DNA from 4 places in the Massilia sp. S19_KUP03_FR1 genome. Region 3 is predicted to be linked to each of the others. Evidence: predicted binding sites of a transcription regulator. Region 3 holds the regulator's gene; each other region holds the start of a gene.
What was found. Region 3 encodes sigma-54, which starts transcription at its own class of promoters, with help from an activator protein. Its sites were predicted from a motif close to TGGCANGNAANCTGCTTT; they were not measured.
Positions count from the first base shown of each region.

Region 1: V6M87_RS11310 (pilin) is a predicted target of sigma-54. The motif match lies at 5,945-5,962, and genes of this name have one in related genera.
Region 2: V6M87_RS10895 (PEP-CTERM sorting domain-containing protein) is a predicted target of sigma-54. The motif match lies at 3,970-3,987, and genes of this name have one in related genera.
Region 4: pepA (flocculation-associated PEP-CTERM protein PepA) is a predicted target of sigma-54. The motif match lies at 4,703-4,720, and genes of this name have one in related genera.

Region 1 covers NZ_JAQQPS010000008.1:223,825-231,512, forward strand. Annotated here, with positions in the region: gene V6M87_RS11275 (response regulator transcription factor) at 1-388, opposite strand, end outside; gene recA (recombinase RecA) at 580-1,701, shown strand; gene recX (recombination regulator RecX) at 1,708-2,178, shown strand; gene V6M87_RS11290 (DUF4124 domain-containing protein) at 2,307-2,756, opposite strand; gene V6M87_RS11295 (DUF2889 domain-containing protein) at 3,069-3,707, shown strand; gene sucC (ADP-forming succinate--CoA ligase subunit beta) at 3,704-4,873, shown strand; gene sucD (succinate--CoA ligase subunit alpha) at 4,889-5,770, shown strand; gene V6M87_RS11310 (pilin) at 6,014-6,481, shown strand; gene V6M87_RS11315 (group II intron maturase-specific domain-containing protein) at 6,625-6,993, opposite strand; gene V6M87_RS27250 (hypothetical protein) at 7,039-7,688, opposite strand, start outside.
Region 2 covers NZ_JAQQPS010000008.1:134,668-142,355, reverse strand. Annotated here, with positions in the region: gene V6M87_RS10910 (LysE family translocator) at 1-489, shown strand, start outside; gene V6M87_RS10905 (aminotransferase-like domain-containing protein) at 499-1,965, shown strand; gene V6M87_RS10900 (GGDEF domain-containing protein) at 1,962-3,179, opposite strand; gene V6M87_RS10895 (PEP-CTERM sorting domain-containing protein) at 3,315-3,938, opposite strand; gene V6M87_RS10890 (pyridoxamine 5'-phosphate oxidase family protein) at 4,093-4,629, opposite strand; gene V6M87_RS10885 (ATPase domain-containing protein) at 4,767-6,320, shown strand; gene V6M87_RS10880 (sensor histidine kinase) at 6,317-7,540, shown strand; gene V6M87_RS10875 (AraC family transcriptional regulator ligand-binding domain-containing protein) at 7,529-7,688, opposite strand, start outside.
Region 3 covers NZ_JAQQPS010000014.1:162,227-169,914, reverse strand. Annotated here, with positions in the region: gene V6M87_RS17045 (hypothetical protein) at 1-498, shown strand, start outside; gene V6M87_RS17040 (PAAR domain-containing protein) at 520-783, shown strand; gene V6M87_RS17035 (hypothetical protein) at 792-1,751, opposite strand; gene hpf (ribosome hibernation-promoting factor, HPF/YfiA family) at 1,833-2,186, opposite strand; gene V6M87_RS17025 (RNA polymerase factor sigma-54) at 2,251-3,741, opposite strand; gene lptB (LPS export ABC transporter ATP-binding protein) at 3,745-4,500, opposite strand; gene lptA (lipopolysaccharide transport periplasmic protein LptA) at 4,500-5,090, opposite strand; gene lptC (LPS export ABC transporter periplasmic protein LptC) at 5,139-5,750, opposite strand; gene V6M87_RS17005 (KdsC family phosphatase) at 5,766-6,305, opposite strand; gene V6M87_RS17000 (KpsF/GutQ family sugar-phosphate isomerase) at 6,305-7,327, opposite strand; gene V6M87_RS16995 (monovalent cation:proton antiporter-2 (CPA2) family protein) at 7,423-7,688, shown strand, end outside.
Region 4 covers NZ_JAQQPS010000005.1:264,441-272,128, forward strand. Annotated here, with positions in the region: gene V6M87_RS07740 (hypothetical protein) at 1-487, shown strand, start outside; gene V6M87_RS07745 (HPr-rel-A system PqqD family peptide chaperone) at 491-769, shown strand; gene V6M87_RS07750 (HprK-related kinase A) at 763-1,677, shown strand; gene V6M87_RS07755 (nucleotidyltransferase domain-containing protein) at 1,674-2,756, shown strand; gene V6M87_RS07760 (GNAT family N-acetyltransferase) at 2,977-3,702, shown strand; gene V6M87_RS07765 (class I SAM-dependent methyltransferase) at 3,833-4,507, shown strand; gene pepA (flocculation-associated PEP-CTERM protein PepA) at 4,763-5,590, shown strand; gene V6M87_RS07775 (ThiF family adenylyltransferase) at 5,680-6,546, opposite strand; gene V6M87_RS07780 (N-acyl amino acid synthase FeeM domain-containing protein) at 6,644-7,237, opposite strand; gene prsT (XrtA/PEP-CTERM system TPR-repeat protein PrsT) at 7,511-7,688, opposite strand, start outside.

The DNA.
Region 1 (7,688 bases), on a different contig from region 3:
CGTGACGAATGACGGTGGGGCCGCCGCCGGCGCCGCGCCGGGTCAGCGCGCGCACCCGTGCTTCCAGTTCGGACAGGGCAAACGGCTTGGCCATGTAGTCATCGGCGCCCAGATCGAGGCCGTTGACGCGCTGCTCGATCGAGTCGGCGGCGGTAAGGATCAGCACCGGCAGGTTGGAAGCGCGCGCGCGCAGGCGGCGCAGTACTTCCAGTCCCGACAGGCGCGGCAGGCCCAGGTCGAGGATCAGCAAATCGAACTCCTGGGTGGACAGCGCCGTGTCGGCGTCGGCGCCATTCTTGACGCAGTCAATCGCGTAGCCGGACTGGCGCAAGGAGCGCGTCAATCCATCGGCAAGTACGCTATCATCTTCGGCGAGCAAAATGCGCATCGGATCCCTCTGTGCCATCACTGGTTAGACTGCAGTATGCATATTGTGTTTCATCTTCCGCAACATAGCGAGCTTTTGTCACATCGGACGTAAATAGCACTTGCTAAAACCACTGTTTGTTTATACAGTGGTGGGTATTGAATTCGGGCGCATCCACCCTATCTAGGCATCTCCGATACTGAAAGAAAATAATGGACGATAAAAAAACCAACCTCAACGCGGCAGAGAAGGGCAAGGCTCTGGCCGCCGCCCTGGCGCAGATCGAAAAGCAGTTCGGCAAGGGTTCCGTGATGCGCATGGATGCCAACACCCCGGTCGAAGAAGTGCAGACCGTGTCCACCGGCTCGCTTGGCCTGGACATCGCGCTGGGCGTGGGCGGCTTGCCACGCGGCCGCATCGTCGAAATCTACGGTCCGGAATCGTCGGGTAAAACCACGCTCACCCTGCAGACCATCGCACAAATGCAAAAGCTGGGCGGCACCTGCGCCTTCATCGACGCCGAGCACGCGCTGGACGTCGGTTACGCGCAAAAGCTGGGCATCAACCTGTCCGAACTGCTTATTTCGCAGCCGGACACGGGCGAGCAGGCGCTGGAAATCACCGACGCGCTGGTGCGTTCCGGTTCGGTCGACCTGATCGTCATCGACTCGGTCGCGGCCTTGACGCCACGCGCCGAAATCGAAGGCGACATGGGCGATTCGCTGCCAGGCTTGCAGGCACGTTTGATGTCGCAGGCGCTGCGCAAGTTGACCGGTTCCATCAACCGCACCAACACCCTGGTTATTTTCATCAACCAGATCCGCATGAAGATCGGCGTCATGTTCGGCAGCCCGGAAACCACCACCGGTGGTAACGCGCTCAAGTTCTACGCGTCCGTGCGCCTGGATATTCGCCGTACCGGTTCCATCAAGTCCGGCGACGAAGTGATCGGTAACGAAACCAAGGTCAAGGTCGTCAAGAATAAAATCGCGCCGCCATTCAAGGAAGCGCACTTCGACATCCTGTATGGCGAAGGCACGTCCCGTGAGGGTGAAATTCTCGATCTCGGCGCCGATAACAAAATCGTCGAGAAGTCCGGCTCGTGGTACAGCTACAACGGCGAGCGCATCGGTCAAGGCAAGGACAATGCGCGTTTGTTCTTGAAAGAGCGTCCAGCCCTGGCCCGTGAAATCGAGAACAAGGTGCGCGTTGCACTGGGCGTGCGCGAGATCCCGCCAGGTCCGGGCGAAGTTGAAGAGACGGGCAAGTCGGCCAAGGCCACCAAGGCTGCTGCTGCTGCATCTGCCGCTGCTGCGCCTGCCGCTGCCGAATAAGTCAACATGCGGGGTCCGGCCTTAAGCCTCAAAGGCCGTGCCTTGCGCTATCTGTCGATGCGAGAGCACAGCCGTCTGGAACTTGGGCGCAAGCTGGCCCGCTACGCCGAGGAGGGCGATGACGTGAACGCCTTGCTCGACTTTTTGGAAAAGAATAACTGGCTGTCGCAGGAACGTTTCTGCGAATCCCTGCTCAACCGCCGCTCTGCGCGGTTCGGCAACAACCGCATCATGGCCGAACTGCAAAGCCATGGCGTGAACGGCGAAGCGTTGGCTGGTTTAAAGGCCGGCCTGGCAGACAGCGAAGCGGCGCGCGCCTCTGATGTGTGGCGGCGCAAGTTCGGCACCGTCGCTGCGGACGCTGCCGAGCGCAGCAAGCAGATGCGGTTCTTGTTGCAGCGCGGTTTTTCGCAACGGGCAGCGCGCGTGGCCATGCAGGGGCTGGAAGAAACATTCGGCGACCACGACGACGCTTGAGCTTGGCGCGAAGGCGTCAGCGCGGAGCGTCATTCGCCGCAAACGACTTGATCAAGTCATTTGCTCCTCATCCGTGAATGGCGCTGCGCGCTGGCGTTTTGCCTCCCACCTGTCTGGTTCGTGTCGCTCTAGCGGCAGAATGTTTTGATGTCGTTCGTGGCGATATCGCGGTCGTTCTGGTCCGTCGGTTTGCGATTGGTATGCTGCGCCGCGCCACTCAATATATCGCGTGCCAGCCCGCACTTTGCGCCCGGCTTCTCACTCCGATAGCTGAGATCTGACGCACTCCCACTACGCGCAGACACCGTCGGAAAGCGCGGCTCCGGGGTCGCCGCCATGCGCTGGCGCTTCTGGAATTCTGCTTCCCGGACGCGCCAATCTTGCGCCGGTGGCGCGTCGCCTGCTGGCTGCGCGGGCGTCACGCGGATCTGGGTCGAACGGCCTGCGCTGGCGTCGCCAGCGTAGTCGCTGTAGTGGATCTTGCCTTGCGCATCGGTCCATTTATAGATTTGGGCCGCCACAGGCAGCGCGGTTGTCAGCACGGCGACACCAAGCATGCAACTGTAAAATTTCAACATAACATTCCCGACAGGTCTCCGTTCGTTATTCGCTTTAGTTCTACTTGGAAACATACCAGAAAGCAGTATCGGCGGATACTGCACATTGCTTCCAATCTAAGTGATATTGCTTATCACCAGAACGAATATCTGGTGTGATCCCTCCGGGAATCTGTCGTGCATACTATGTTGCAGTGCAACTGACCGACGCATGTGCTAAACTTTTGGGGTTTTAGCAGCGCCGCATGAGCGGTTGTCATCGTAGAAACTGCGTTGACGTGCATCTGCACACGGCTGCACACACTTACTACCGCCCCGCCGGTTTTGTTCTTTATGCCTTTGTCACCTCCCGCACCGCGCACGCTCCGGCACACGCGCACCATCGAAGTCGCTGCCTACTCGCGCGAAGATGGACTGTGGGATCTCGATGCCAATATCCGCGACGTCAAGACGCGCGCTATCCAACTGGCCTCGGGACTGCGTGCCGCTGGCGACCCCATCCATGACCTGAAGCTGCGCATCACGATCGACCGCGCCTTCAACATCGTTGCGGCCGACGCCGCCTCGGATGCCGTGCCTTATCCAGGCATGTGCAACACGATTGGTCCGGCCTACCAGGCGCTGGTGGGGCTGAACCTGATGCAGCATTTCCGATTACACCTGAAAGACCGCCTCCACGGCGTGCTCGGCTGTACCCACCTGACCGAACTGGCGCAAGTTTTACCGACCGCCGCCGTGCAGGCGTACGCCAACGAAGTTCTCTCGACCCATGAAGGCGTCGACAATGTTGAAACCCCTGCGACGGAACGTCCGTTCCAGCTCGACCGCTGCCACGCCCTGCGTGTCGACGGTCCCGCAGTCGCCAAGTTTTACCCGCGTTGGGCCGAAGCTGCGCCCGGCGGTGAACAAGTAGTTGCAGTTCCATCTAATCGTATTTCTCAATCAGTAACAGAAGAAGGGAAGCCAGCATGAAGATCCATGAGTATCAAGGCAAAGAAATCCTCCGGCAGTACGGAGTGACGGTTCCGCGCGGCATTCCGTGCATGTCCGTAGAAGAGGCTGTGAAAGCAGCTGAAACGCTGGGCGGCAAGGTGTGGGTCGTCAAAGCCCAGATCCATGCTGGCGGCCGCGGCAAAGGTGGTGGCGTGAAAGTTGCGTTCTCCCTCGACCAGGTCAAAGAATACGCAGAACAGATCATGGGCATGCAACTGGTCACGCACCAGACTGGCCCTGAAGGACAAAAAGTCCGTCGCCTGCTGGTTGAAGAAGGCGCCGACATCAAGAAAGAACTGTACATCTCGCTGGTCACCGACCGCGTGTCGCAGCGCGTCGTGCTGATGGGTTCTTCCGAAGGCGGCATGGACATCGAAGAAGTTGCCCACTCCAACCCGGAAAAAATCCACACGGTCGCCATCGACCCGTCGGCCGGCCTGCAAGACGCAGAAGCCGACGACCTGCTGACCAAAATCGGCGTGCCTGCCGCATCGCTGGCCGATGCCCGCGCGCAGCTGATGGGCCTGTACAAAGCCTACTGGGAAACCGACGCATCGCTGGCCGAAATCAACCCGTTGATCCTCACCGGCGAAGGCAAAGTCATCGCCCTGGACGCCAAGTGGAACTTTGACGCCAACGCGCTGTATCGCCATCCAGAAATCGTCGCTTACCGCGACCTGGACGAAGAAGACCCAGCTGAAATCGAAGCATCGAAATTCGACCTGGCCTACATTTCGCTCGATGGCAACATCGGTTGCCTGGTGAACGGCGCCGGCCTGGCCATGGCCACCATGGACACCATCAAACTGTTCGGCGGCGAGCCTGCCAACTTCCTCGACGTCGGCGGTGGCGCCACGGCTGAGAAAGTCACGGAAGCGTTCAAGATCATGTTGAAAAACCCAGGCCTGAAAGCCATCCTGGTCAACATTTTCGGTGGCATCATGCGTTGCGACGTGATCGCCGAAGGCGTGATCACCGCATCGAAAGCTGTTTCGCTGCAAGTCCCGCTGGTGGTCCGCATGAAGGGCACCAACGAAGAAATCGGCAAGAAAATGCTGGCCGATTCCGGTCTGCCGATCATCGCCGCCGATACGATGGAAGATGCAGCCAAGGCCGTGGTCGCCGCTGCCGCCGGTCACGCTTAATTCGAGGAAATTACAATGTCGATCCTGATCAACAAAGATACCAAAGTCATCACCCAAGGGATTACCGGCAAGACCGGTCAATTCCACACCCGCATGTGCCGCGACTACGCGAACGGCAAAGAAGCGTTCGTCGCTGGCGTGAACCCGAAGAAAGCCGGCGAAGATTTCGAAGGCATTCCAATTTACGCCACCGTGTCCGAAGCCAAGGCTGCCACTGGCGCCAACGTGTCGGTGATCTACGTTCCACCAGCGGGCGCAGCTGCCGCCATCTGGGAAGCCGTCGAAGCCGACCTGGACCTGGCAATTTGCATCACCGAAGGCATTCCTGTCCGTGACATGATGGCCCTCAAGGACCGCATGGCCAAATCGGGTTCCAAAACCCTGCTGCTGGGCCCTAACTGCCCAGGCTTGATCACGCCAGACGAAATCAAGATCGGCATCATGCCAGGTCACATCCATAAAAAGGGCCGGATCGGCGTGGTTTCGCGTTCGGGCACCTTGACCTACGAAGCAGTCGGTCAATTGACGGCACTGGGCCTGGGCCAATCGTCGGCAGTCGGCATTGGCGGCGACCCGATCAACGGTCTGAAGCACATCGACATCATGAAGATGTTCAACGACGATCCTGATACTGACGCGGTCATCATGATCGGCGAAATCGGCGGCCCGGACGAAGCCAACGCGGCTTACTGGATCAAGGACAACATGAAGAAGCCGGTGGTTTGCTTCATCGCTGGTGTGACGGCGCCTCCAGGCAAGCGCATGGGCCACGCTGGCGCGCTGATCTCGGGCGGTGCCGATACGGCACAAGCCAAGCTGGACATCATGGAAGAATGCGGCATCAAAGCCACCAAGAACCCATCGGAAATGGCACGCCTGCTGCAGGCCATGCTGTAAAAAGTTCTCAGTCAGAACAAAAAAAGGAAGCTTCGGCTTCCTTTTTTAATTCCAGGTGGCAAAAATATGCTAACCAAGCGACAAAGTGACAAATTTTGTCACTCGCACTGACAAAAGACGTCACTATCACCGTTTTCGACAACCGAAAATCATAAAAACCGGGGGAAACTGGGCTGGCACGGCAATTGCTAAGTACACTACCAGTAGTCCAACATACACCACTAACCCCGAAGGAGATTTAAGATGAAATCGATGAAAATGGTCAAGAAGGCACAAGCAGGTTTCACCCTGATCGAACTGATGATCGTGGTTGCGATTATCGGTATCCTGGCCGCTGTTGCGATCCCGGCGTACAGCGACTATACCGCAAAAGCAAAAGCTGCCAACGCGCTGTCGGCTGCTGATCCTTACAAAACCGCTGTCGCAATGTGCGCACAAGAGGCGGGTAAGGTCGACGACTGCAACACGACGAAGAACGGAGATTTGTTTGCGCCGTTCACGGCATCGAAGGAAGCCAAGTCCATTACCGTTACTGGCAGCGGCATCATCACCCTGACGTTGAATGACATCGGCAAGAATACCGATGGTTCGACCGTGAAATTCACCCCAACGTTGAACACGAGTTCCGTTACCTGGAAGATTGAATCAGACTCGGAAAACGCCGCTGTGAAAGCTGCATTCCAGAAGAACTCGTTCGTCTCCGGTTCGTAATACTATGTCGTAATATCGAAAGCCGCCCTCGGGCGGCTTTTTGCATTAAGAATGAACATCGTCGATCCCGCATGCCTTTTTCCGCGCATTTCGTTTTGCAAGATTACATTTCGCCTTTCCGGATAAGGGTTCTGTCATGGCGCTTATGAATCGGCATAGGCAGTTGAGGTGAAGTGAGGCCAGGCAAGCATGGACGATCGAAATAGCCAATCGTCGGCACGTTGTTCAGCGCGAGCCTGCTGTTGTGTCACAGGCGGCGGCTGTTTGCAGCAACCAATCGCACAACATAAGGCTTGGCCTGTGGTTTCAGCAATTCCCGGTAACTCGTCGGGCCGCGTTTCCATTGCTTCGAATGGATTGCTCGCAAGTCGGTGACGCATCCAACCATCCTGCTTATGCAAGACTCCTCGCGTTTGCGTCAAGCCGAAGTACGCCTTCCATCCAAGTATGCAGGTCATGCTCACGCTATCTGCAAATGCGCTTGCAATCGACGGCAGCGGCTCGCATTCCATTGTCGCGTGCCATGTTCACGAAGTATTCATCGATTCGTCTGCCACTTATGGCATTGCTATTAGCTGTTCGTTAAAAATCGAGCTGTACCGAATAGCCATACTTGCAATCCAGCGCCGCTCCCACAAGCGCACCGGCGCGGTGCCACCGGGCATTTCAACGTTCACAATGCCAGTGGTCACCAACCCGGCCATCCATGCTGCACAGGCGACGGCACTGGCGCTCTTACCTGAGTAAGCTGTCGTGCCTTCGCCGCGCTCGAAGATGCGCGCCAGGACGCGCTGCTCGCCGATGACGACGGCCCATTGCAGGTTAACACCTGCCCGGCATGGGTCGCCTGAGCCTTCGCCAGGCGACCCGGCGAAAGCAATGCGGGTGAATGGCGCCAGAAAATTGCACTCATGCAATTGCATGAAACTAGGCAAGTCTGCAACATTCGTCGATAAGGTTACATAGTGTGGGTTGCCGATGCGCACGAACCGGCTGTGTGTCCAAGCTGAATGAAGATTTGCCAAGGCATGTCGATGCCAAGTCATCGTCGCTCCTCCGGAGTGGCGATGGCATGGTTGCTCCGGTTCGTCGAGAAGCATGTTGGCAAGTAATGGAGAGAAGCACCCACCTTGGGGCGTCCCCTGGGCCCGCGCCATTACCACGCCACGATTTACAATTCCCGGGTTCAGGTAGGCAAGGAGCAGTC
Region 2 (7,688 bases), on a different contig from region 3:
GGCGGGCGCGGCGCGCTGCCGGCGATTCTGGGCATCCAGGCCGGCGCATTCGTGCAGACCATGCTCGTGTGCGTGGGACTGGGAAGTGTTCTGTTGGCCTATCCAACGGCACAGCAGCTGCTGCGCATCGCGGGATCCTTGTACCTGGTGTTTTTGGCGTGGAAACTCAGCAGGGCATCGGTGGGTGGGGCATCTGTAGCCAAGGCGGTGTCATTTGTTCAGGCGGCAGCATTCCAGGGGCTGAACCCCAAAAGCTGGGTCAAGGCCATTACCGTGGCGTCGGTTTTCATGCCTGTGGGGCACAACACCCTGAGCAGTGCGGTGCTGGTGGCGGTGATTGGCACGCTGGTGGGAACGCCTTGCAGTGTCGTGTGGGCTTTGTTTGGCGCCTCGATTCGTCACTTGCTGAAAGATCCGTACAAGCAGCGCGTCTTCAACCTGACAATGGGTGCCATCTTGCTAATCCTGGCCGTGATGTTTTTACGCTAGACTTTGAACATGTTCGCCATCGACCGTTCCTCCACCACCGCCCTGTCCGCGCAGATTGAGGCAAAGTTGCGCCATCTGGCCGAGAGCCGGGCCCTGCCTGGCGGCGCCAGACTGTTATCGATACGCCAGCTCGCCACGCAGTTAGCCGTCAGCACGAATACAGTCGTGGTGGCGTATGACAGGCTGGTCGCGGCAGGCGTCATCGATTCGCATGGCACGGCGGGTTTTTTTGTGCGCACAAGGACCGACGCCAGCAGCGCGGTTCCCGATGACGTCGCGCTCGAAGCGGGCGAGGAGCAAGAGGCGGTGTGGTTGGCGCAGCAGGCAAACGATCAGCGCGCTGGTGTCTTGCAGGCCAGCAGCGGCGCATTGCCGCCGACCTGGCTGCATGACGCGGTACCGGCCACGGCCGTGCAAAAGGCGCTGGCGCGTAGCCCTGCCGGCATGGCCTCGCGCTGTCCGCCGCAGGGGCTACCGGAATTACGTGAGCACATCGCGCTGCTGTTGCGCGGCATCGGCGCGGCCGTTGACGCGAGCCACATCCTCACCACCTTTGGCGGCACCCATGCCATTGACCTGATTTGCCGTAGTTTTTTGCAAGCCGGCGACACCGTGCTGGTGGAAGATCCCGGCTATTTTCTGATGTTTGGCCGTTTGCGCCAGGATGGCATCCGCCTGGTGCCCATCAAGCGCCGCCCGGATGGACTCGATCTGGCGGCATTCGAGGCCGCTTGCCGCGAGCACCGCCCGCGCCTGCTATTCATGCAAACGGCGCTGCATAACCCCACTGGGTGGAGCAGCAGTGCTGCCAATTTGCACAAGGTCCTGATCCTGGCGCAGCAATATGGCGTCCTGATCGCTGAAGACGACGTACACGGCCATTTTCAGCAAGGCCACAGCACGCGGCTGGCATCCCTGTCCGGCCTCGATGGCGTGATTTATTACTCCAGCTTTTGCAAGGCACTCAGCCCTGCCTTGCGCCTGGGCTATCTCGCCGCCGCCCCTGCCCTGCTGCGCGTGCTGATGCGAGCCAAGATCCATTCCATCATGACGATGCCGGCGCTGAATGAATATGTGCTGCTGGAGGTACTCAGAGCCGGCAACTTGCGCAAACACCTGGACCGCCTGCAGCGCAAGATCATGGTGGCGCGCAACGCCAGTGCGCGCCAATTGAGCGCGGCCGGCGTGCTGTTCGAGCAGCCGGGCGATGCAGGGATTTTTTTGTGGGGCACCATGCCACAAGGTCTGGACGTTGACTTGCTGGTGCAAGACGCCTTCCGCAACAAGATCCTGCTGATGCGTGGCGCCGCCTTCTCGGCACATAACACACCCGACCAGCATATCCGTTTCAACGTCGCGTTCAGCCAGCACCCACGCCTGAGTAGTTATCTGCAAGAGCGCTTGCAGGCTGTTGCGGGAGCGCGCTCAAGTTTGGCACGCGTCAGCGGCGCCGCCAGTTCGGATGCGAACTGTTAATTCCACTGCATTCTGGGCTGCGCCTCGGCCAGCGCCGGTTCGTCCGCCGTGTGCAGCACCATCCGGTTGCGCCCCGCCGCCTTGGCCTGGTACAGCGCGCGGTCGGCGGCGGCGATCAGGGGCGCCACCGCGTGCCCGCTGGTGGCGCTATCGGCGATGCCGATGCTGACGGTGCCGTTGAGCACGGTCGCGCCCCATGCCACGCGCAAATCGGCATAGCGCTGCAGCAGGCGTTCGGCCAGTAGGGCGGCGGCAGGCGCGCTGGTGTTGGGCAGTACGATGCAGAATTCCTCGCCACCGTAACGGCCCACGGCATCACCCTGCCGGACCAAGGATCGCAGCAGCGCGGCCAACTGGCGCAGCACCTCGTCGCCGGCCGGATGGCCGTGGCTGTCGTTAATGCGCTTGAAGTGATCGACGTCGATCATCATCAGTGCCAGCGCCGCGCCGCTGCGTTTCGCCAGCGCCACCTGACGCGACAGCTCTTTCTCGATGCTGCCGCGATTGAGTACGCCGGTCAGCGAATCGGTCGAGGCCAACTGGCGCAAATCGCTCGCAAGGCGGTAATTAATCATCAGGATCAGGCCGAACGCGAGCGCCATCTGCGCCAGACTGGCGACCATGAACACACCGGGGCTGATTTTGCCGGGGGCGAACAGGTAGACCGTGTTGGCCGGCGCAAACAGCGCAGCCAGCACGCGTGCCAGCGTAGCGCTACCGAGGGCCAGGAAGGAGGCGCCGGCGAGCCAGTACGCGGTGCGCAAGGGTTGCGCGACGCGAACAAACAGCGCGCGTGCGCAGGCCAGGTTGACCAGTGAATGTACCAGCCAGTTGGCGGTAATGCGGCCCTGGACATCGTTCCTGACGACCAGGAACCAAAACGTCTGCACGCCCATCCCGACCGCCAGCGCGAGTGTCAGGCGATAACTGCAGGGCTGGTCCTTGAATGCCTCGATACCATTGAACATCATGCCGAGGCCAAGCCCGATGCCCATGGCCATGATCACCATGGCCGCGGGCGGCGGCGTGTCGACCAGCAGCCCGGCTCCGGAATAACCGGCGCCCAGCAGCACCATGCCCACCGCCCACTGGCGCGCACCCTTGACCCTGCCGGAATGCAAGGACACCAGCGCCAGCATCGCCGCAAACAGCAAATTGATGCATGCCATCGTCAGCATCATGGTGCGCAGGTCCAGCCGTAGTGCAATGTTCACGGCAAGATCCAGGTAAAACAATTAACAGCTGCGGTCTGCAAGACTTTTCCCCAATAGAAACCGAATGTCGGCCCACCGAGGATTGTATAACAGGCATCTATGTTAAAGATTTCATTTCTTCAACTATTGTTTCCGCTACCGGGTGACGCGCTTGCGGCGGCTGGCGGCAAAAGCGGCGATTCCCAGGCCAAGCAAGGCGAGCGAACCCGGCTCGGGGACGTTGGCGCCGGCCCTGGCAGGAGCATTGATCAAGACGTTGGTGAACAAGTAGCGCACGTCGGCGTAATTGAAGTCGCCGCCTTTCGCCAAATCTTCGAATGCCACCACGACGCCGGCAGGCAGGGCGCGGTCGCCTGCGTAGGTGGCGGCATAGATATGGTTGACGCCGTCGCTGTTCAGGCTTTTTTGCGAGTACCAGGGACCCACGCCGGTGGTCGGGGTGATGGTGACCATCTTGAACACCAGCGCATCGCCGGCTTGCACGGTGCCGAAATTGAGCGTGTCATTGTTGTGCGCGGTCTTGTTGTTGAGACCCTGGATCGAACTGGCGACGCCGTTGATCAGCACCGTGATCTCCTCCGTATAAGAAGCGGTGGCGCCCACGAAATACGCCAGCAGGTCGCCGCTTGCCGCCGCCGTGAAGGTGTACTCCGTCACATTTTGCTTGCCCGCCTGGGCATACAGAAGCGGTCCGGCCTGGACGCTGCCAGCGAACGCGAACAGCAAAGCGGCAGACAAGGTGGCAAACGATTTTTTCATGTGATTTCCGTTAAGAATGTATACGTGCAATAAAGCAATAACTGTTCCACTATACACATTCCTCATGCAATCAACCACTTATCGTCATGCCGTTCCATAAACTAGTCCGCACTGTAAGATTTTTCGACAGTGCGGCATGCCGCGCCACCACACTTCAAACGCGCAACGTGCCCTCGATCGAATCGTCCAGCGTTTTCCCGATCGCGGCGCCAATCAGCATCTTGATGCCGGCAATTGCCTTGCCGTGCTTGTTGTCCCAGTAATACGCATCCGTCGGCACGATTTTGATGACCGTGATGCGCGGATCGTCTTCGCCTTCGGTGAACCAGGTTTTCAGGATCGGCGTCCACAGTTCCTTGATTTTTGCCTTGTCGGTCGAAATGGTGGCGTGGCCGGACAGATGCAGGAACTCCGAGTGGGTCGACCCTTGCAAGTACAGCTTCACGCTCGGGTCCACGGCGATCTCGGCGTTCTTGTGACTGTCGCTGGAACTCAGGAACCACAGCGTGCCCTGGTCGTCGACCTGGCGGATGTTCATCGGGCGCGCGCCGCTCGACGCGCCGCTGTAGGTGGCGGTCACAAAAAAACAGGTATCGGAACTGTCGACGGTTTCCTTGATCTGCTTGACGGCGTCCGCGCCGACGAGGTCGCGGTGGTTTTCTTCGGGCTGGTTCTGGTTGATCGAATCCATGGTGTGTCTCCTGTTAAGTGATAAACAACTTTAATCCAAGACCAGGTTGCCGAACGTTCGCCAACTCACCGATACGTCACGCAGGCAAAGCGCCGCGCATGATAAACTTGCCCCCTATTAAATCAGGGGGACAGTCAGTGACTCAGCTGGTCAAGACGGGTATTGCGGGACTCGATGAAATCCTGCACGGCGGGGTTCCGCGCAATAACAACCTGCTCGTCGAGGGCCCGCCCGGCTCCGGCAAGACCACGCTCGGCCTGGGCTTCATCTACCACGGCGCCGTGGACCACGACGAACCGGGCGCCATCGTCTCGTTCGAGCTCGACCCCGTCAAACTGCTGCGCGACGCCGCCGGCTTCAACTGGGACCTGCAAGGCCAGATCGACCAGGGCAAGATCAAGATCATCCAGACCAGCCCGGCCGTGCTGCTGAGCGAATTTCGCAGCGACGACGGCGTCTTTGCCGCCACCTTGCGCGGCATGGGCGCCAGGCGCCTGCTGATCGATGGCCTGACGCCCCTGCGTTTGTACGCCGAAGCGCACGCCATGCAGTTTCGCGAGGACGTGCACCTGCTCATCGAAGGCCTCACGCGCCTGGGCGTGACCACCCTCGTCACCGCCGAGAAGGACGAGTCGATGACCGGCGTGCTGGCCCATGAACGGTTCGTGTTCGACACCATCATCACCCTCAGCCGCGAAGAAAACCGGCGCCGCGTGCACCGCCGCCTGACGGTGATGAAATCGCGCGGCCAGGATTTTATCGGCGGCAGCCACACCCTGCGCATCGAGCCGGACGTGGGCGTGCACGTCTACCGCCGCGCCCAGTCGCGCCCGATTTCCCTTTACGACCAGCCGACCTCGGACGAGCGCATGTCGACCGGTTCGCCCGCCATCGACACCATGATGGATGGCGGCATCTACAAAGGCTCGGTGACGATGGTGAGCGGCATTTCCGGCACCGGCAAAACCGTGCTCGGCGTCCAGTTCCTCAGCCACGCCATCGCGAGCGGCCACAAGGCGCTGCTGGTGAGCCTGGACGAACATCCACGCCAGTTGATGCGCAATGCCTTGTCGCTCGGCTTCGACCTGCAGGCACTGGTCGACGCCGGCCAGCTGGTGATCCACTACGAGTCGCCGCTGGAACTCGAACTGGACGTGCACTTCGAGCGCATCGTCAAGCTGGTCGAGTCCGGGAACGTCGATTGCGTGGTGCTCGATTCGATTGCCGTCTACGAAATGACCAGCCGTAGCGAGGTGGCCGATTACCTGTACGCACTGGCGACCTTCTTCAAGCACCGCCTGGCGACAACGCTGTTCAACTACGAAAGCCCTGAATTGCTGGGCGTGTCGCAGATCAGCGAAGAACTCAAAGGCTCGCACCTGGTCGACAACATCATCCTGCTCAACTACGTCGAAATTTCGACCATGCTGCGGCGCGCGATCGCCGTGCCCAAAGTGCGCGGCAGCCGCAACCTGCAGATCACGCGCGAATACGCCATCGGCGCGGGCGGCCTGCTGCTGATCGATGAAACCGGCTGCGACGTCCAGGCCGTACCGCAGTTGCCGTTCTCGGCCTACTACGGCCTGTTGTCACGTTCACCTTCGCGCCAGAGCCCGGCGGTGGAAGAAGCCGTCGCCGGCGGCGCGCCCATGCCGCCGGACGCCGACTTGCCGCTCGAACCCGCCGCGTGATCAACGTCACCCTGCCCGATCACGTTCCGGTCGACTGGGACGACTGGCGCACCCCGCTGCAGCAATTCACGGACGCCACCGGTCTCGTCGCCAGCGCCTGGGACGCCGCCGGGGTGCGCCACATCGGGCCGCTGGTCGGCTCGCGCCTGGGCATCCTGCTGGCCGGCTCGACCCTGTGGGCCGAGGATGGTCCCGGCACCCAATTCGAGCGCGAGATGGTGCTGGCGACGTGCGCATCCGGTGTTAGCGCCGCCAGCCAATTCGACGATGGCTTGCGCGTGCAAACCCAGCCCTTGCTGCTGCGCGGCGCCGTGTATGGCGTGCTGGTGTTCGGCTGGCGCTACGCCGACTTCAGTTCGCCGCTGGCGTCCGAACGCATCGCCCGGCGCATCGGCCTGCCCGGCCACTTGCTGTGGAACGAAGTGCGGCTCGATGCACCGGTGTCAAACCGGCGCATGGACACCTACGCCGCCCTGCTCGGCACACTGTCGAAAACCCTCGACCGGCAGCGCGAAACCATCGACGACCTGACCCGCGTGAACCGCACCCGCGAACTGTTTTTGGCCACCGTGTCGCACGAAATGCGCACGCCCTTGTCGGCGCTGTCGATGCGCATCGAACTGCTGCTGCGCACCGTGCCGGACCTGGCGCCACAGGCGGTGGCCGGCCTGGAAGCGATGCGCGTGCACGTGCGCCAGGAAGCCGGCATGGTCGACGACCTGATCGACGCGGCGCGCACCCTGACCGGGCAGATGTCGATTGCCCGTGCGCCCATCAATCTGGGCCAGGTGCTGCGCGACGCCATCTCGACCGTCGAAACCCATGCCCACGCCAAGCAGATCCTGATGCAGGTAACGCCGGCCGACTACGGCGACCATATCGTGCTGGAGGCCGACGGCCGGCGCCTGCAGCAGGTGGTGTGGAATTTGCTGTTCAACGCAGTCAAATTCACGCCCGAGGGCGGCGTGATCCGCATTGGCATTCGCCGCAACGGCGCCCTCCTTGAAATCGATATCGCCGACTCGGGCCAGGGCATTGCGCCGGAAGACCTGGCGCACGTGTTCGGCGCCTTCAACCTGCAACAGCAAAACAATGGCACCGGCCTGGGACTGGGCCTGTACATCGCGCGCCGCATCATTGAACTGCACGGCGGCACGCTCAGTGTCAGCAGCGCCGGGCGCGGGCTGGGCGCGACCTTCGCGATCCGCCTACCCGTTTAAGAAACTGCGCAGAAAACTCGGCGTCTGGCCGGTCCAGCGCTTGAACGAGCGCCGGAAATTGGTCGCATCATGAAAACCCAGATAGGTCGCGGCCTGCTCGTTGTCGTAGCGGCGCATCTGGAACAGGTACAACGCCACATGCGTGCGC
Region 3 (7,688 bases):
GCATTCGAGGCAAGCGACAACGGCCAGTCACGCCCCCTGCAAGTCTGGAAAGCCGCGCTCGACAAGGCCGCCGCGAACGCCGGCATCCAGAAAACCTCGATCGGCTTCGTCATCCACGACGCTGCCAACCTGCACCGCGACTCGTCCGACCGCCTTGCCGTGCTGGCCCGCACCATGACCGAAGAAGTCCCCGAACTCGACTTCATGAAGCAGACCTTCAATACCCCCGCCCTGCTTGGCGAAATGGGGGCAGGCACGGCCCTCACGAATCTCGCGCTGGCGATTGCCTACGCTAACCACTTCGGCAAGAACGTGCTGGTGGCCGGCACCACCGACCAGGAGGAGCTTACCGCCACGGTCGTGCTGCCGCCGCCCGTCGTGCGGCCGATCGTGCCCGGCGCACCCTGGTTCCGCGCCCGGGGCGGCAACCATGCCTATTTGCCGTGGTGGGGCTTGCGCCATGATGCACCGCGCTACCCGCAAGGTTTTTCGCAGTGACCCACCACGAAAGGACATGCCATGCGTCGCGTGATTCGATTGAACGATCCAACCAGCCATGGCGGCAAGGTCGTCGCCGCCGCGCCTAATACGACCGCGATGGGCGTTGCAGTGGCGCGCAAGGGCGACCGCTGCTTTTGTCCGATGAAAGGCCATGAAGTATGTGTGATCGCCGAGGGCGATCCGCATGTCCTGATCGACGGCGTACCGGTTGCGTTCGAGGGCCACGCCACGAGCTGTGGCGCGACGCTGATGTCAACCGTGCCGAAGAGCGGCTGCGGCTGAGCGCAGAATCAAAAAAGGTGCACATCAGGCGCCGTGATCAGGAAACGCTGCCCGACATAGTCGAAGGTGATCGCTTGATCCTGGAAAGGCACCATGCCGATCGTGCCGAACAGGCTCGAGCCCCCAAATGCCGGCTGCTTGTCAATCGTGCAGAACGATGCCCCGGTACCGGTACCTAGCCCAATCGGCCCGATATGGAACGCAGCGCGGATCGGTGCCGTGCGACAGAGCATCGGATGATTCCACGACATCGTTGTTACCGCCACCGCATCGCGTGCGCCGGCTGGCCCTACCAGCGCCAGCCAATCAGGTTCGTGAAACACAATCAATTGTGCAGGCGCGCTGCCGGTGTCGACGATCAGGGAAACGCGGCGCCGGTCAGCGAGCGTGACTTCGATGAGCGGGACCTGCCCATGCCCTTCCTCACTGGTCGTCATCGTGAAGGGCACGCTATTCGCATCCGTTGCGACGAGCGCAGCGGCGCCTTCGATAAAGCGAAAGCGGGCATGGCGCAAGTCCAGCGTCAGATTACCGTTCGCGAACAGATCGTTGCCGATGGTGCCCACCAGGGGGCCGACATCGGTCAAACGGCATCCGGTTTCCCGGTGGGCTGCATCGTCGGGGTAGATCAGGTTGAAGGTACGCCGTCCCAGCATGGCACCGACGCCGAACTGGCCGATCACGAGCTGCCCGGCGTTCGCGGCGTAACGCACTGGCAAGCCCGAGCGATACAACCGGCTGGTGCCTACCGCTGTGTCGAGCTGCATGCTGCACGCGTTACCGTCGAGTGTGACCGGCAGGACGATGGCGACTCTGTCTGTCACGAAACCCGGCTGCGCCTTGATCGCCCAATTGAAAGGATACCAATCGCTCGCCGCCGCGGCAGCAGTGAGCCACGTGAGTGCCAGTATCGGCACGCAGCATCGAAGCAAGCACATCATCATCGAATCAACCTTCTTGTTGAGCATGTTCTTTCGATGATAATTTATAAGTTACCAGAAAGCAAAAAAGGCGCCCATGAGGCGCCTTCCCTGTTCAGTTGGTATGCATTACACCGGGACGGCAACGCCCCCTTCAGTCAGGTGTTTGATGGCCTGATGGTCATGCTCGTGTACTTTTTCCTTGTATTTCATGACCTGGCGGTCGAGCCGGTCGATGAGCGCATCGACGGCGGCGTACAGGTCGTGCGAAAGGCTTTCGACGTGCAGCAATTTGCCGGACATTCGAAGATTGATTTCTGCTTTTTGTCGTTTGTCTTTTTCCGTCAGATTGTCGACGGTGAGGATCACGGCGATGTCGATCACTTGATCGAAGTGGCGGCGAATGCGTTCCAGTTTGGCCTGGACATATTCGCGAATGGCGGGGGTTACTTCAAGATGATGTCCACTGATGGTGAGATTCATACATAAACTCCTTTGAAGAAATGCCACGCTCGGTGCCGTACGCGATGCGCGCCGGTCGAACGCCTTACATGGACTTGCGCAAGGTAACAGGAGGGATCTTTAATGCTTCACGGTATTTCGCGACCGTGCGGCGCGCGATGACCATCCCCTGTTCCCCCAGCATGTCCGCGATCTTGCTATCAGAAAGTGGATTTTTAGGGTCTTCTGCTCCTGTGAGTTGCACAATCAATGCCCGGATCGCCGTCGAGGATGCTTCTCCTCCCGCATCGGTGGCGACGTGGCTGCCAAAAAAGTACTTCAGCTCAAACATGCCGTGTGGGGTCAGCATGAATTTCTGGGTGGTGACACGTGAGATCGTGCTCTCGTGCAGACCTAGTGTATCAGCAATCTCCCGAAGAACAAGTGGCCGCATGGCAACAGCACCGTGCGAAAAGAAATTCTTTTGGCGCTCCACGATGGCCTCGGAAACGCGCAGGATCGTGTCGAAACGCTGGCGCATGTTCTTGATCAGCCACTTCGCTTCCTGCAGTTGCGCGCCCATCTGGGCTTCGCTCTTGCCCTGCTTGAGCAAGGCGGCATAGGCGCTGTTCACGCGCAGGCGCGGCATCACGTCCTGGTTGAGCATGCACACCCACGCGCCCTTGACCCGCTTGACCACCACGTCGGGCACGACGAAGTCCGACACGTTCGACGCAAACACGTTGCCGGGGTGCGGATTGCAGGCGCGGATGACCACTTGGGCCTCGCGCAAATCTTCATCGTCGCAATCGAGTGCTTTTTTCAGCTTGGTGGTTTCGCGCTGGGCGAACCAGGTCAGGTGATTTTCGACGATGGCCAGCGCCATGCGCCGCGTAACCATCGGGATGCCCGCCATGCGCCGGATCTGCAGCGCCAGGCATTCGGACGCATCGCGTGCACCCACGCCGACGGGATCGAAACTCTGCACCAGCGACAGCGCCGTTTTCAGTTCATCGAGATCGATCTCAAGTTCTTCCGGCAGGCGCGCGTGGATGTCGTCCAGCGACTCCTCCAGGTAGCCATTGTCGTCCAGTCCATCGACCAGGATTTCGACCAGCGCGCGGTCGCGCTGCGACAGCACCGCCAGGCGCGCCTGCTCCATCAGGTGCTCGCGCAGCGTGGTGCCGGACGCTTCGATCTGGGGGCGCGATTCTTCGTCGTCGCTGCCCTTGGCGCGGCTGCTGTCGCTCCAGTCAGTGTCGCCGTCGTGGCTGACCTGCGCTTCTTCGCCGCTGCCGCCGCCCTCTTCTCCGCCACCTTCGGCCGCGCCTTCAGCAGGCGCCGGCGCATCCTGGCTGCCTGGCGCGGGAGGGGCTTCGCTCTGCGCGCCTGGTGCGTTGATGGCGCCGTCGCCCAGCAGCCGCACGGAGCGGTCGAGCGGGTCGTCGAGGCGCTCCAACAGCGGGTTGTCGGACAGGGCCTGCTCCAGCTCCTGGTGCAGCTCGAGCGTCGAAAGCTGCAACAGCCGGATCGACTGCTGCAACTGCGGCGTGAGCGCCAGGTGCTGCGAGGTCCGAAGCTGGAGTGATTGTTTCATCCCTTACATCCGGAAGTGTTCGCCGAGGTACACGCGCCGCACCGACTCGTCCGCGATAATATCGTCGGGACGGCCGGAGGCCAGCACCGCACCCTGGTTGATGATGTAGGCGCGGTCGCAGATGCCGAGCGTTTCGCGCACGTTGTGGTCGGTGATCAAGACGCCGATGCCACGCTCTTTCAGGAAGCGCACAATGCGCTGGATCTCGATCACGGCAATCGGGTCGACCCCGGCGAACGGTTCGTCGAGCAGCACGAAGCGCGGATTGGTGGCCAGCGCGCGCGCAATTTCAACGCGCCGCCGTTCACCGCCGGACAGCGACATGGCCTGGTTCTCGCGCAGTTTTTCGATCTGCAGGTCGGCCAGCAAGGTGTCGAGGCGATCGTTGATCTGGGCCTTCGACAGCGCCTTGCCGTCCACGGTCTGCAGTTCGAGCACGGCGCGGATATTGTCTTCGACGGTCAGCTTGCGAAACACCGACGCTTCCTGCGGCAGATAGGACAAGCCCATGACGGCGCGCCGGTGAATCGGCAGGCTGGAGATGTCGACGCCGTTGATTTCGATGGCGCCGGCGTCCGACGGCACCAGGCCGACGATCATGTAGAACGACGTGGTTTTGCCGGCGCCGTTCGGGCCCAGCAAACCAACCACTTCGCCGCATTTGACCTGCAGCGACACGTCGCGTACCACCAAACGTTTGCCATAACTCTTCTGCAGCCCCCGCACGATCAGGGTGCTGCCGCTGTCAATTTCCGCCATTATTTCTTACCCGCTGGGGCTGGGGCTGGGGCTGGGGCTGGGGCCGCAGCTGCGGCGGCCGCCGTTTTACGGGGTGCCAGGATCAGCGTGCCGCGGCCTTTGCCGACACGGCTCTCGCCACTGACGTCATTGCGCACCAGCGCGACTTCCTTGCGGCTGTCGTAGGAAATGAATTCGCCATCGACCTGGTTCGACAGGCGCGTGCCTTCCAGGTTTTTCACGGTCGCGTTGTTAAACAGCTTGGCCATCTCGGTGCGCTCGTCGTATTCGATGCGCTGGGCCTGCCCCTCCACCCACAGGTCCGGGCCGCCGTCCTTCTTCTGGCGGAATGTGGCCATCTTGCCCGGCACGGTGGTGAGCGTGACGCTCATGTAACCGTCGGCCGACGCCTGCAGCACGGCCTTTTCCGATTTCATGATCAGCGTGCCGCGCGTGAGGATCACGTTGCCGGTCAGGATGCGGGTCTGCGTCACTTCGTCGACGTCGGCCGAATCGAAGTCGATCACGGCCTGTTTCAGCGAGTCGGCCTTTTCGGCGCTGGCATGGAAGGCAAGCAGCGACAGCACGGCGGCGGCGAAGATTTTTTTCATGGGAATCAATCCTGGTTCAAAGGGCATGTGTCGGTTTTTATCGTTGAATTATTTTGGCGTCCGCGGCTGCGACACGATCTGGCCCTGGCTGACCACGTGCAGCTTCTGCGTTGCATTATTGGCCAGCATGCCGACGCCCGTCAGCCTGGACGTGCCGAGCAGGATCTCGACCGGTTGATCGGTCTTGACGATTTCATCGTCCGGCAAGGCGCTCAGCGCCTGACTGTGAATCTGCAGCGCCTGCGTCTTGCCAGAGGCGGGGCGCAGCACTTCCACGTCGCCCTTCATGTCGACCTGGTTCTGCTCATGCAGCACCTGCGCCGTTTTGGACGTGACGGTCATGCTCGGACGGCCGGGAGTCATGCTGCGCATCACCGGCTTGTCGATGTCAGAGACATCGGTATCGGGCCGGTGCGACAGCCTGGCGCCGGAAAGCACGTAGTGCGGCAGGCCGGCGGGCGACATGCGCACGTAGCTGAAGTTTTCGACGATGTAATCGGGCTCGCTCGATTTCACGTCGACGTTCTGTTCGCCCTGGTCCTGCGTCACCTGCACCAGCCAGAAGCTGCCCAGCGCCAGGAACACAGCGCCCAGCATCAGACCGATCAGGGGCCAGCGGTGCGCGGTGCGCTTGGAATGACTTTTTTGGCTGTTGGGCATGGGCTCAGTAACCAATCACGCGTAATAAGGCGCAAGCGCCGCATCATACGTGCCCTGGGCGCGCATCACGAGATCGCACACTTCGCGCACGGCGCCGCGGCCGCCGGCCGCGCGCGTGACGTAGTGGACGCGATGCTGCACGTCCGCATGACCGCTCGGCACGGCCACCGCAAAGCCGACCTTGGTGAGCAGCGGCAGGTCGATGACGTCGTCGCCGATGTAGCCGCATTCATCGGCCGTGACGCCGGTCGCCTCGAGCAGCTGGGCAAAGGCGACGCGCTTGTCGTGGATGCCCTGGTAGACGTGGGCGATGCCGAGATCGGCGGCGCGTTTCACCACGATGACCGATTTGCGCGCGCTGATGATGGCCGTGACGACCCCGGTTTTGGCCAGCAGCTGGATACCCAGGCCGTCAAGGACAAAAAAGGTCTTGCTCACTTCGCCGTCGGCGCTATAGGTCAGGCTGCCGTCGGTGAGCACGCCGTCGACGTCGAAGATCATGACTTTGATGCGTTTCGCGCGCTCGATGTGAGCAAGTGGAGGGGTCGACATCATCAGATCACCTTTGCACGGGTCAGGTCGTGGATATGCAGGGCACCGACCAGCACGCCGGCGGTATCGACCACCAGCATCTGGTTGATGCGGAATTCTTCCATGATGGCCACCGCGTCGACCGCCAGCTGCTCGGCCTGCACGCTGCGCGGGTTGGCGTGCATGACATCGCGCATGACGATGCTGGAAAAATCGTGGTCGCCGGCGATCAAGCGGCGCAGGTCGCCGTCGGTGAATACGCCGAGGGGGCGCTGGTCGGCGTCGACCACGGCCGTCATGCCCATGCCCTTCTGGCTGATTTCGACCAGCGCTTCGAGCAAGGGCGTATCCGGCGCGACCATCGGCAAGGCAGCGCCGCTGCGCATCACGTCGCGCACGTGGGTCAGCAGGCGCCGGCCCAGCGCGCCGCCCGGGTGCGAGCGGGCGAAGTCAGACTCCTTGAAACCGCGCGCGTCGAGCAGCGCCATGGCGATGGCGTCGCCCAGCGCCAGCGTGACGGTGGTGCTGGCGGTGGGGGCCAGGTTCATCGGGCAGGCTTCCTTGGCCACGAACACGTTCAAGTGCACATCGGCCAGCAGCGCCAGGCTCGATTGCGGCTTGCCGGTCATGGCAATCAGGGGCGCGCCCATGCGCTTGACCATCGGCAGGATTTCCATCAGCTCGGCCGACTCGCCCGAATACGACAGGGCGATGACGACGTCGTGCGGCGTGATCATGCCCAGGTCGCCGTGCGCGGCTTCGGCCGGATGGACGAACATGGCCGGGGTGCCGGTGGAAGCGAGCGTGGCGGCGATCTTGCGCGCGATGTGCCCGGACTTGCCGATGCCGGACACCACGACGCGGCCGCTGCACGCATACAACAGCGCAACGGCGCGCGCCACGCTGTCGTCCTGGTCGAGGCGGGCGTCGAGCGCACGAATGGCGTCGCCTTCAATAACCAGGGTTTCGCGCGCCAGCATCAAGGCGCGGCGCGCCTGCTCGGCGTCGAAACTTTTCAGCATTATTTTTCCATCGGTTACACTCATCGTGCCAGTATAAACGAATTGCGAAAGCAAAAAACCTGCCAGTGATTTTCTGGCCTCGAGACTGTGCATTCCTCTTCATTTTTCGCGCAGGGCACATGGTTTCAGGACTCGAACTAACCCTTCTTCTGTTAGGCAGCGCGGTACTCGGGGTGGTGGCGTTCCGGATGTTGCACCTGCCGCCGATGCTCGGCTACCTGGCCGTCGGCGTCCTCATTGGCCCGCATGCGCTGGGCCTGGCCGAAGAAAACCACACCACCAGCGCGCTGGCCGAGTTCGGCGTGGTGTTCCTGATGTTTTCGATCGGTCTGGAATTCTCGCTGGCCCAGTTGCGCGCGATGCGCCGCATCGTGTTCGGCCTGGG
Region 4 (7,688 bases), on a different contig from region 3:
TGGCGCGACCGGGGTTCTGCTGACGCTGACCAGCCAGCCTGGCATGGCCTGCGATATTTGCATGGCGCCGTCCGGCTTCCACTCGTATTCAAAAACCATGACCAAGGCCTCGCACGCCGTGGCGCCGGTCTGCAATGGCAAAGGCCCTGCTTATTGGCGCAGCAACCACAGCTGGCCAAACGGCTGCCATTCGACAACTAAGTTCGGCGAGATTTTCGACTGCAAAAGGACCACGTCCGGGCAACTGTATGCCACCAGGACGTGCATGGACAGCCTGAAGCCGCAGTGGTTCGACTCGCACGCCGTGGGCATGTATCTGATGGCCATGTATCTGAATGTGTTGTCCAAAAAAACCAGCTTCATGACCATCGCTGATGTGCGGAACATGTGGAGAGAATACCATTGGAGCGGTTATTACGTGCCGACGGCCGGTGTGAAATGGGATGCGTCCGACATTGTTTTCTACTTGTCCGGCACGATGGATTAAAACGTGCCGGACCTTTGGCGCTTGACCCCGGGGCAACAGTTGGCACACCGGGGCTGGCAAGATGAATTTGTGGTCTACAATAATCTCTCCGGCGACACGCACTTGCTCGACGGCGACACCCTGTCCTTGCTCGCACAGCTGCGCCATGCGCCCGCCAGCATTGCCGCGCTTTGCCAGGCACTCGGTAGCGATCTTCTTGCGGACGACCGCGCAGCGCTCCCCGACACGCTCCACGCCATGCTCATCAGCCTGGCGCGTTTGTACCTGGTCGAGCGGTGCTGACCGTCGCTGACCTCAGCCACCGCGACCTGGTGGCGCGCCTGGCCGGAAACGGCCTGTTTCTGCGCACCGGGCCTTTCACGAGTTGCATCCGCAGCAATATTTCCTATCTCATCGACGGGGTCGCCCAGATGTATGGCGCCTACCCGGTCGATGACAGCGGCTTCGCAGATTTTCACCTGCAACTGCGCCGGCCGGGCGGCTTGCGACGCTGGTTCCATCCGCAGGTGCGGTTCGACCACGACGGCCTGTCGCCGTTCGAGCCGCTGCCGGTCAATCACGCCTTTCCGATGCTCGAATGGATGCTCAACTATTGCGTCTCAAGCCAGGCGCATGGCTACCTCATCATCCACGCCGCCGTGGTCGAAAAGAACGGCCATGCGGTGATCTTGCCAGCGCCGCCGGGATCGGGCAAAAGCACGCTGTGTGCGGCGCTGGTCAGCCGCGGCTGGCGCCTGCTCAGCGACGAGCTGACCTTGATCGGCCTGGACGACCAGCAGTTGACGCCGCTGCCCCGTCCGGTCAGCCTGAAAAACGCCTCGATTCCCATCATGAAGGCATACGCGCCGGCCGCCGCCTTCACCCGCTCGGCCATGGACACCGCCAAGGGCACGGTCGCGCACCTGAAGGCGCCCGACGCGAGCGTTGCGCGCGCCGCCGAGACCGCGCGCGCCGCTTGGGTCGTGTTCCCCAAATATCAGGCCGATGCCGACGTGACGGTCAGCCCGATCGCGCCGGCGCGCGCCTTCATGCGGGTGGCAGAAAATGCCTTCAACTACAGTCTCACGGGCGAACGCGGGTTTCATGCGCTGGGCAAGGTCATCGAAACGTGCACCAGTTTCGACTTTACGTATAGCAAGCTCGACGAGGCCATCGCATTCTTCGATGCCCTGCGCGTGGCGCCCCGATGACGCCGTCGCTGCTGCTGCGGACCCTGCGCGATCCGGCCTCGGCGCTCGACCTGACCCTGGCGCAATGGGATCTGATGCTGCGCCAGGCGGCGCGGGCGAAGTTGATGGCGTGCCTGGTCTGTTTGTTCGATGACGCCGGTCTTGCCAGCAGCCTTCCCGCACCCGTGCTGCCGCACCTGGAATGGACTCGCGTCATGCTGCAGCGCCACGCCATGGCGGTCGATTTCGAGGTCGAGCGCATCCATGCCGCGCTCGCTGGCCTGCATACGCCGCTGCTGCTGCTCAAGGGCGCCGCCTACCGTGCTGCCGGTTTGGCGCCAGCGCGGGGGCGTTTGTTCAGCGATGTCGACATCCTGGTGCCAAAAGCACGCATCGGCGAAGTCGAGGCGGCATTGATGATGCACGGCTGGAGCGGCGCCGAACACGATGCCTACGACCAGCGCTACTACCGCGAATGGATGCACGAAATTCCACCTATGCAACACACGCGACGCCAAAGTGTGATCGATGTTCACCATGCAATCTTGCCGGAAACGGCGCGCGTGCGCCCGGACCCGGCCCGCCTGCGCGCCGCCGCCGTCAATGTGCCGGGCATGCCCGGGGTGCAGACGCTGGCGCCGTTTGATATGGTCCTGCACAGCGCGGTGCACCTGTTTTATGACGGCGAGTTCGACAACGGCCTGCGCGACCTGTTCGATTTGCACCGCCTGCTGACGCAGTTCGGCGCCACGCCCGGCTTCTGGGACGGCTTGCCGGCGCGCGCTTTCGAGCTGGAACTGGCGCGGCCCCTGCTGTACGCCTTGCGCTACAGTGCCCGCCTGCTCGATACGCCCGTGCCGGCCGCCGCGATCGCCGCGCTGGCACCCGCGGCGCCCCGCCGCGGCTTGATGATGTTGATGGATGGCTTGTTCCTGCGCGCGCTGCAGCCCGCCCATGCCAGCTGTAACGATGCACTCACGGGCGTGGCGCGTGCTGCGCTGTACGTCCGCGGCAACTGGCTGCGCATGCCGCCGCTGCTGCTGGCGCGCCATCTGTTTCACAAAGCGTTCCTGTCCAGGTCTGGCGCAAGCGTCTCCTGAGACAGCTTGTGCCCGTGTCGGGAATTCCCTCCGGCGACCATTCTTCGAGCTCTGTCAAGAAATTTTTCTTTCAGTTCAGTATTGTTGCTGCAAGTAATTTAATTACTGTTGGTCTAGAGAAAAGTGCTTTTTAATAACTGTTGCAGTAGATTATGGATGCTATGATGGGCAACAGTACGAACGGCGCATCAGGCGTCATCCTGCTTGGAGAATGTCAATGATGGACACGTTAGCGAACGAGCGAACCCATGCCAGCACGGCCGTTCAAGCCGCGACGTCTCCCTCTCCGAGTATTGTCGACGTGACAATCAATGAGCGTGTTTTCGGCATTCGTGCCGCGGACATCGACGACCGCCGCAATTCCGCCAGTGTGCTCATCAACAAGATGTACGCCTGGCGTGGCTACGCTGGCTCGCACCAGATTGTCACGGACCCGAACCGGATTACCCTGACCGCGTCCGACAAAGGCGAAGTCATCGGCACCCTGAGCCTCGGGCTCGATTCCAGCGTCCGCCTGCTGGCCGACCAGGTATTCCAGGACTTGATCGATCCCATCCGCGCCAACGGCAGGGTGTGCGAGCTGATCAAGTTTGCCATCGACCCTTCGGTGAAATCGAGAGCCGTGCTGGCTTCGCTGTTTCACGTCGCCTTCATCTACGCCCGCGACCTGAACAATTGCAGCGATATTTTCATCGAGGTCAACCCGCGCCACCGGCGCTTTTACGAGAGATTGCTCAAGTTTCGGGTGGTGTGCGAGCCGCGTGACAATCCGCGCGTCCAAGCGCCGGCCGTCCTGATGCACATGAACACCGACTACGGAACCAGCCTCATCGCAGAATGGGCCGGCCGCACCGACGATTTGGAACATGAACACTCGCTGTTTCCGTATTTCTTTTCGCAACGCGAAGAGGTCGGTATCATCAACCGTTTGAAACTGATCGGTTGACCGGCGTCGCAGCATTCCACCTGCCATCTGCATGCAGGCGCGCCCTTCACGGGATGCGCCTGCTACATGCGTTCCGCGTTGCAATTTTAATGTCTCTTTTCTCCATTTACATTCATACAAGGAAGTATTCATGACGATCGGTAAAAACCGGGATGAAATCGCTGAAGCGTATTCCTCCCCACCATGGTGGTATGACCTGCGCGGGTTCTTCATTTTGACATTTGCCTATAACAGCACAATCGGCACCCAGCTGCGTTTTTTTGGTCCGAACTTCGGTCCAGAGCACCTGGAGGTGGCGTGCGGCACGGGCACCTTGCTGGAAATGATTTTGAAATGGCGCCGCCGCAAGCAGCTGCCGCAGGTGAAAGTGATGGGCATCGACTACGCGCCCTCCATGCTGGCCGGCGCCGTCAAGCGCTTTGCCAGGGATCCGCAGGTGCAAGTTCAGCACGCCGACGCGGCGCAGCTGCCTTTCCCCGACAACACATTCGATACGGCCAATATCGCGAACTCGATCCATTGCTTTCCGACAATCGATGGCGCCTTGCGCGATATTTTGCGCGTGCTGAAACCGGGCGGGACGCTGGCGGCGAACGTGCTGTTGTACCCGAGTGGTTTTGCGCCCTTGCGCTGGGCGGCGCAGAAGATCAACGACTGGGGCATCAAAAAGGGCATTCTGTACAGCCCCTTCGAACAGGCTGATATTCGCCAGAAGATGCTCGCGGCAGGCTATGAAATTGCCTCCGACTTCAAGGCTGGGAATACCTGGAATGTCGTGGCCCGCAAGCCTATGCATGGCGCGTGAGCGCGTCAGCATGCATTAAATCATTATGCTTAATAAATAATAATGACCTATGGAAACTTACTAAATTTCCACAGGTCATTTATATTTCTTATTTGTAAGTTTGTTGCAGCAAAACGTGTCGGATTTTTTTACAGTGTTAATTCCGCGACAGCTTTTTAATTTGTAAGTCATTGATTTTTAAGGGGGTTGGATATCTGGCACAGTTGTTGCTATATACCTGTCATCGGTACTACCTCACACCCCACGGAGATTAAGATGAAATTGTTTTCGAAAACCATTCTGGCCTGCTCGATCGCTGCAGCTTCCCTGTTCGCTGGCGCAAGCGCCCAAGCTGCTGAGTTCAATCAGTTCATCATCAATCCATACGGCACGTATGACAACTTCGCCGCAGACAAAATTACTGGTAATTATGTCGAAACGGCGACGTTTAATGTTGATGGCACGTTCAACGTCTCTTTGTACTGGAAAGCTGGCCAGTTCGTCACCAACCAAGGCACCTATGCCTACGATGCTGATGAAACTGGTCTGGGCAATTCCTACGGTATCTATGCTCTTTACAAGGCATCTGGTAAATACAGCCAATCTGGCGCCATCACGACTTTCCAATTCATTTCCAGCCCTTCGGACAGTCTTGAGCTGATCGTCGATACCAATAAAAATAACAAACTGGTCTCGAATGCGTCGACCGGCACGGGTGACTTCGTTTTCTCTAACACCACCGATGATGTCGTCTTGGCATCAGGCGATCCGCTGGTTGGCCAAGGTGAGCTCAATCCTGCGTTGAAGACCTGCGGAACCGGCCCCACCCCAGGCGCAAGCGGCATCAACTGCGGTAGTTTCGGCTCTACCACCACGTTTGTGCTGACCGATGAAGGCAAGGCGTTTTTCATTTCGCCAACACCTTTCTACAATCTGTCGTTTCAGTCGGGTCAGTTGAACAATTTCCCTGTCGGCGGCACCCGCACGATCAACGGTTCGCTTGACGTGGTATTCGCCAACGAAGTTCCTGAGCCAGCATCGCTGGGTCTGATGGGCCTGGGCCTGCTGGGTCTGGGTTTCCTGCGCGGTCGCAAGCAGTCGTAATTGATGTGCCTGGCCTCGTGCCAGGTCCGTCATACGATATAAAAAAACCACTGTCTGCGGACAGTGGTTTTTTTTATGCCAGGTTCAAATCAGGCTTTGCCGGCAAACTGGCGCTTGCCGATCGCAATGGCCAGGCGCTGGATCGGGTGTTTGTTACCCCACGGGCGCCAGGTGCGCGACAGCCTGTTGCGGTAAGCGTCGAACTGCATGCCGTGCGGCGCTGCCAGTACGTCGCCGCGGCCGAGCAGGATTTTCAGCGATTCGGTCGCGGCGACGCCGGCACACAGCTGGCAGCCCATGATGGTCGACGGTCCGCGCTGTTCGGCAAAATTGACCGCCTCCGGAAACACCAGGTAGGAACGGTGCAAACCCGCCGGCGCCAGGCCGACGGCAAACCGGATCGCCTTGTCCAGGTCCGGCAAATCGCCCCACTGAAAATATTCTTCGAACGTCATTTTGCCCGGCATGAAATTCAGTAGGGCCGTGCCCATGCCCAGCGGCGCGGCGGTGGTCGCCGGAATGCCGAGTGTTGCGCACATGGCAAAGGTTTTCTGGCGTATTTCGAAGGCAAAGAAATCCAGGCTGTCGACATACAGGTCGACACCGCTGAAAAATGCCGCGAGATTGTCTGAATTAATTCCTTCTGGAAATAACTGTATATCGATTTCGGGATTGATATCGCGCGCCATGCGCGCCAATACGTCCGCTTTCGGTTGTCCCAAAGTCGACATGTTCGCGCCAACCTGGCGATTAAAATTGGGCAAATCGAAGGTATCGAAATCGGCCAGGTGGAATTTGGTAATGCCCAGGCGGGCCAGTGTCAGCAAATGGACGCCGCCGACTCCGCCGCCGCCGGCGATGGCAATGCGTTTGGTGCGCAGAATGGCTTGTTCCTCAGGCGTGACCCAGCCGATATTGCGGGAAAATGCCTGCTCGTAGCGAAATGAAATCGTCATGGGAAGCCGTTAAATAGTAAAAGGTTCGGTAATGCGGCGCCATAAACGCCAGCGCCGGCACAAGGCCGGCGCTGCAACATCGGGAAGCGGGCGCGCGTTAGTGCGCCGGCTGTTCGTCGATCGATAGCAGACGGTGAATAATACCCTGCTCCTCGCGTGGCGAAAAGAAATAGGGGTAGAAAGAGCGCTCATTGACCGCCGTGCTGAACGATCCGCCGTGTTTCGCGATTTGTTCGCTGACGAAGGCCAGGTTCACGCGCAGCAGATAGGCCGGGGCATTCACACGGGTATTGGTCTTCATGTCGCCGATGCGCCTGAAGCCGAGCATGTATTCGTAGAACCGGCGATGGCGCGGATTGACCTCGATGACGATGTCGGTGCACTGGTGAATATCGCGCGCATAGATCACGGCCAGGTGGAACAGGTTGGCCAGCGCGGTCTTGGAACGGACCGCCGGATCGAACGCCAGCTTGGTAAATTCGCACAGGTGCGCACCGCTGCGGCGCAGTTCATCGAGTTCATCCTTGAATACCTGGTCGGCCACCAGGCCAATTTCAGAGTCCATGCCCAGCGTCAGGGTGCCGACGACATCGCCTTTGTCGGTGGCAGTGAGGGTAATACGGTTAGGATCGTCGGAGAAATGGTGCGTTCCCGCGTATCCACGCCACGCATACATCTTATTAATCAGCATGCTGGCCGAGTTGCGACCTTCCGCAGTATCGGTCAACCTGATTCCGAATGAATCTTGGTTCAAGATAACGTCCTCATCTATGAGGACGTCATATTATCGCGTTCACCGACAAAATGGCGATTCGATAGGAAATTAATCAGCCTATTATCAAATTAATACCAAAAAGTGGAAACAAAATGTAAATCAGGTATTAATTTCCCATTCTTCGGAATTAATGCACTGAGGTAATAACGGTGGCGCCCCAATTTATTTCCATGAGGAACCACATTATTATTACAAGGTCTTTAACAGCGCACGTGCTTCATCGATTTCGCGGAATGGTTTGTTTTGCGCGAGCAGCGCCGTCAATTCCTTGCGTGCACCGTCCTTGTCGCCGTTTTTATGCAGGGCGGCCGCCAGGTGATAATGGACGTCAGGGGCGTTCGGCATCAGCGCTGCCGCTTTTTGCAGC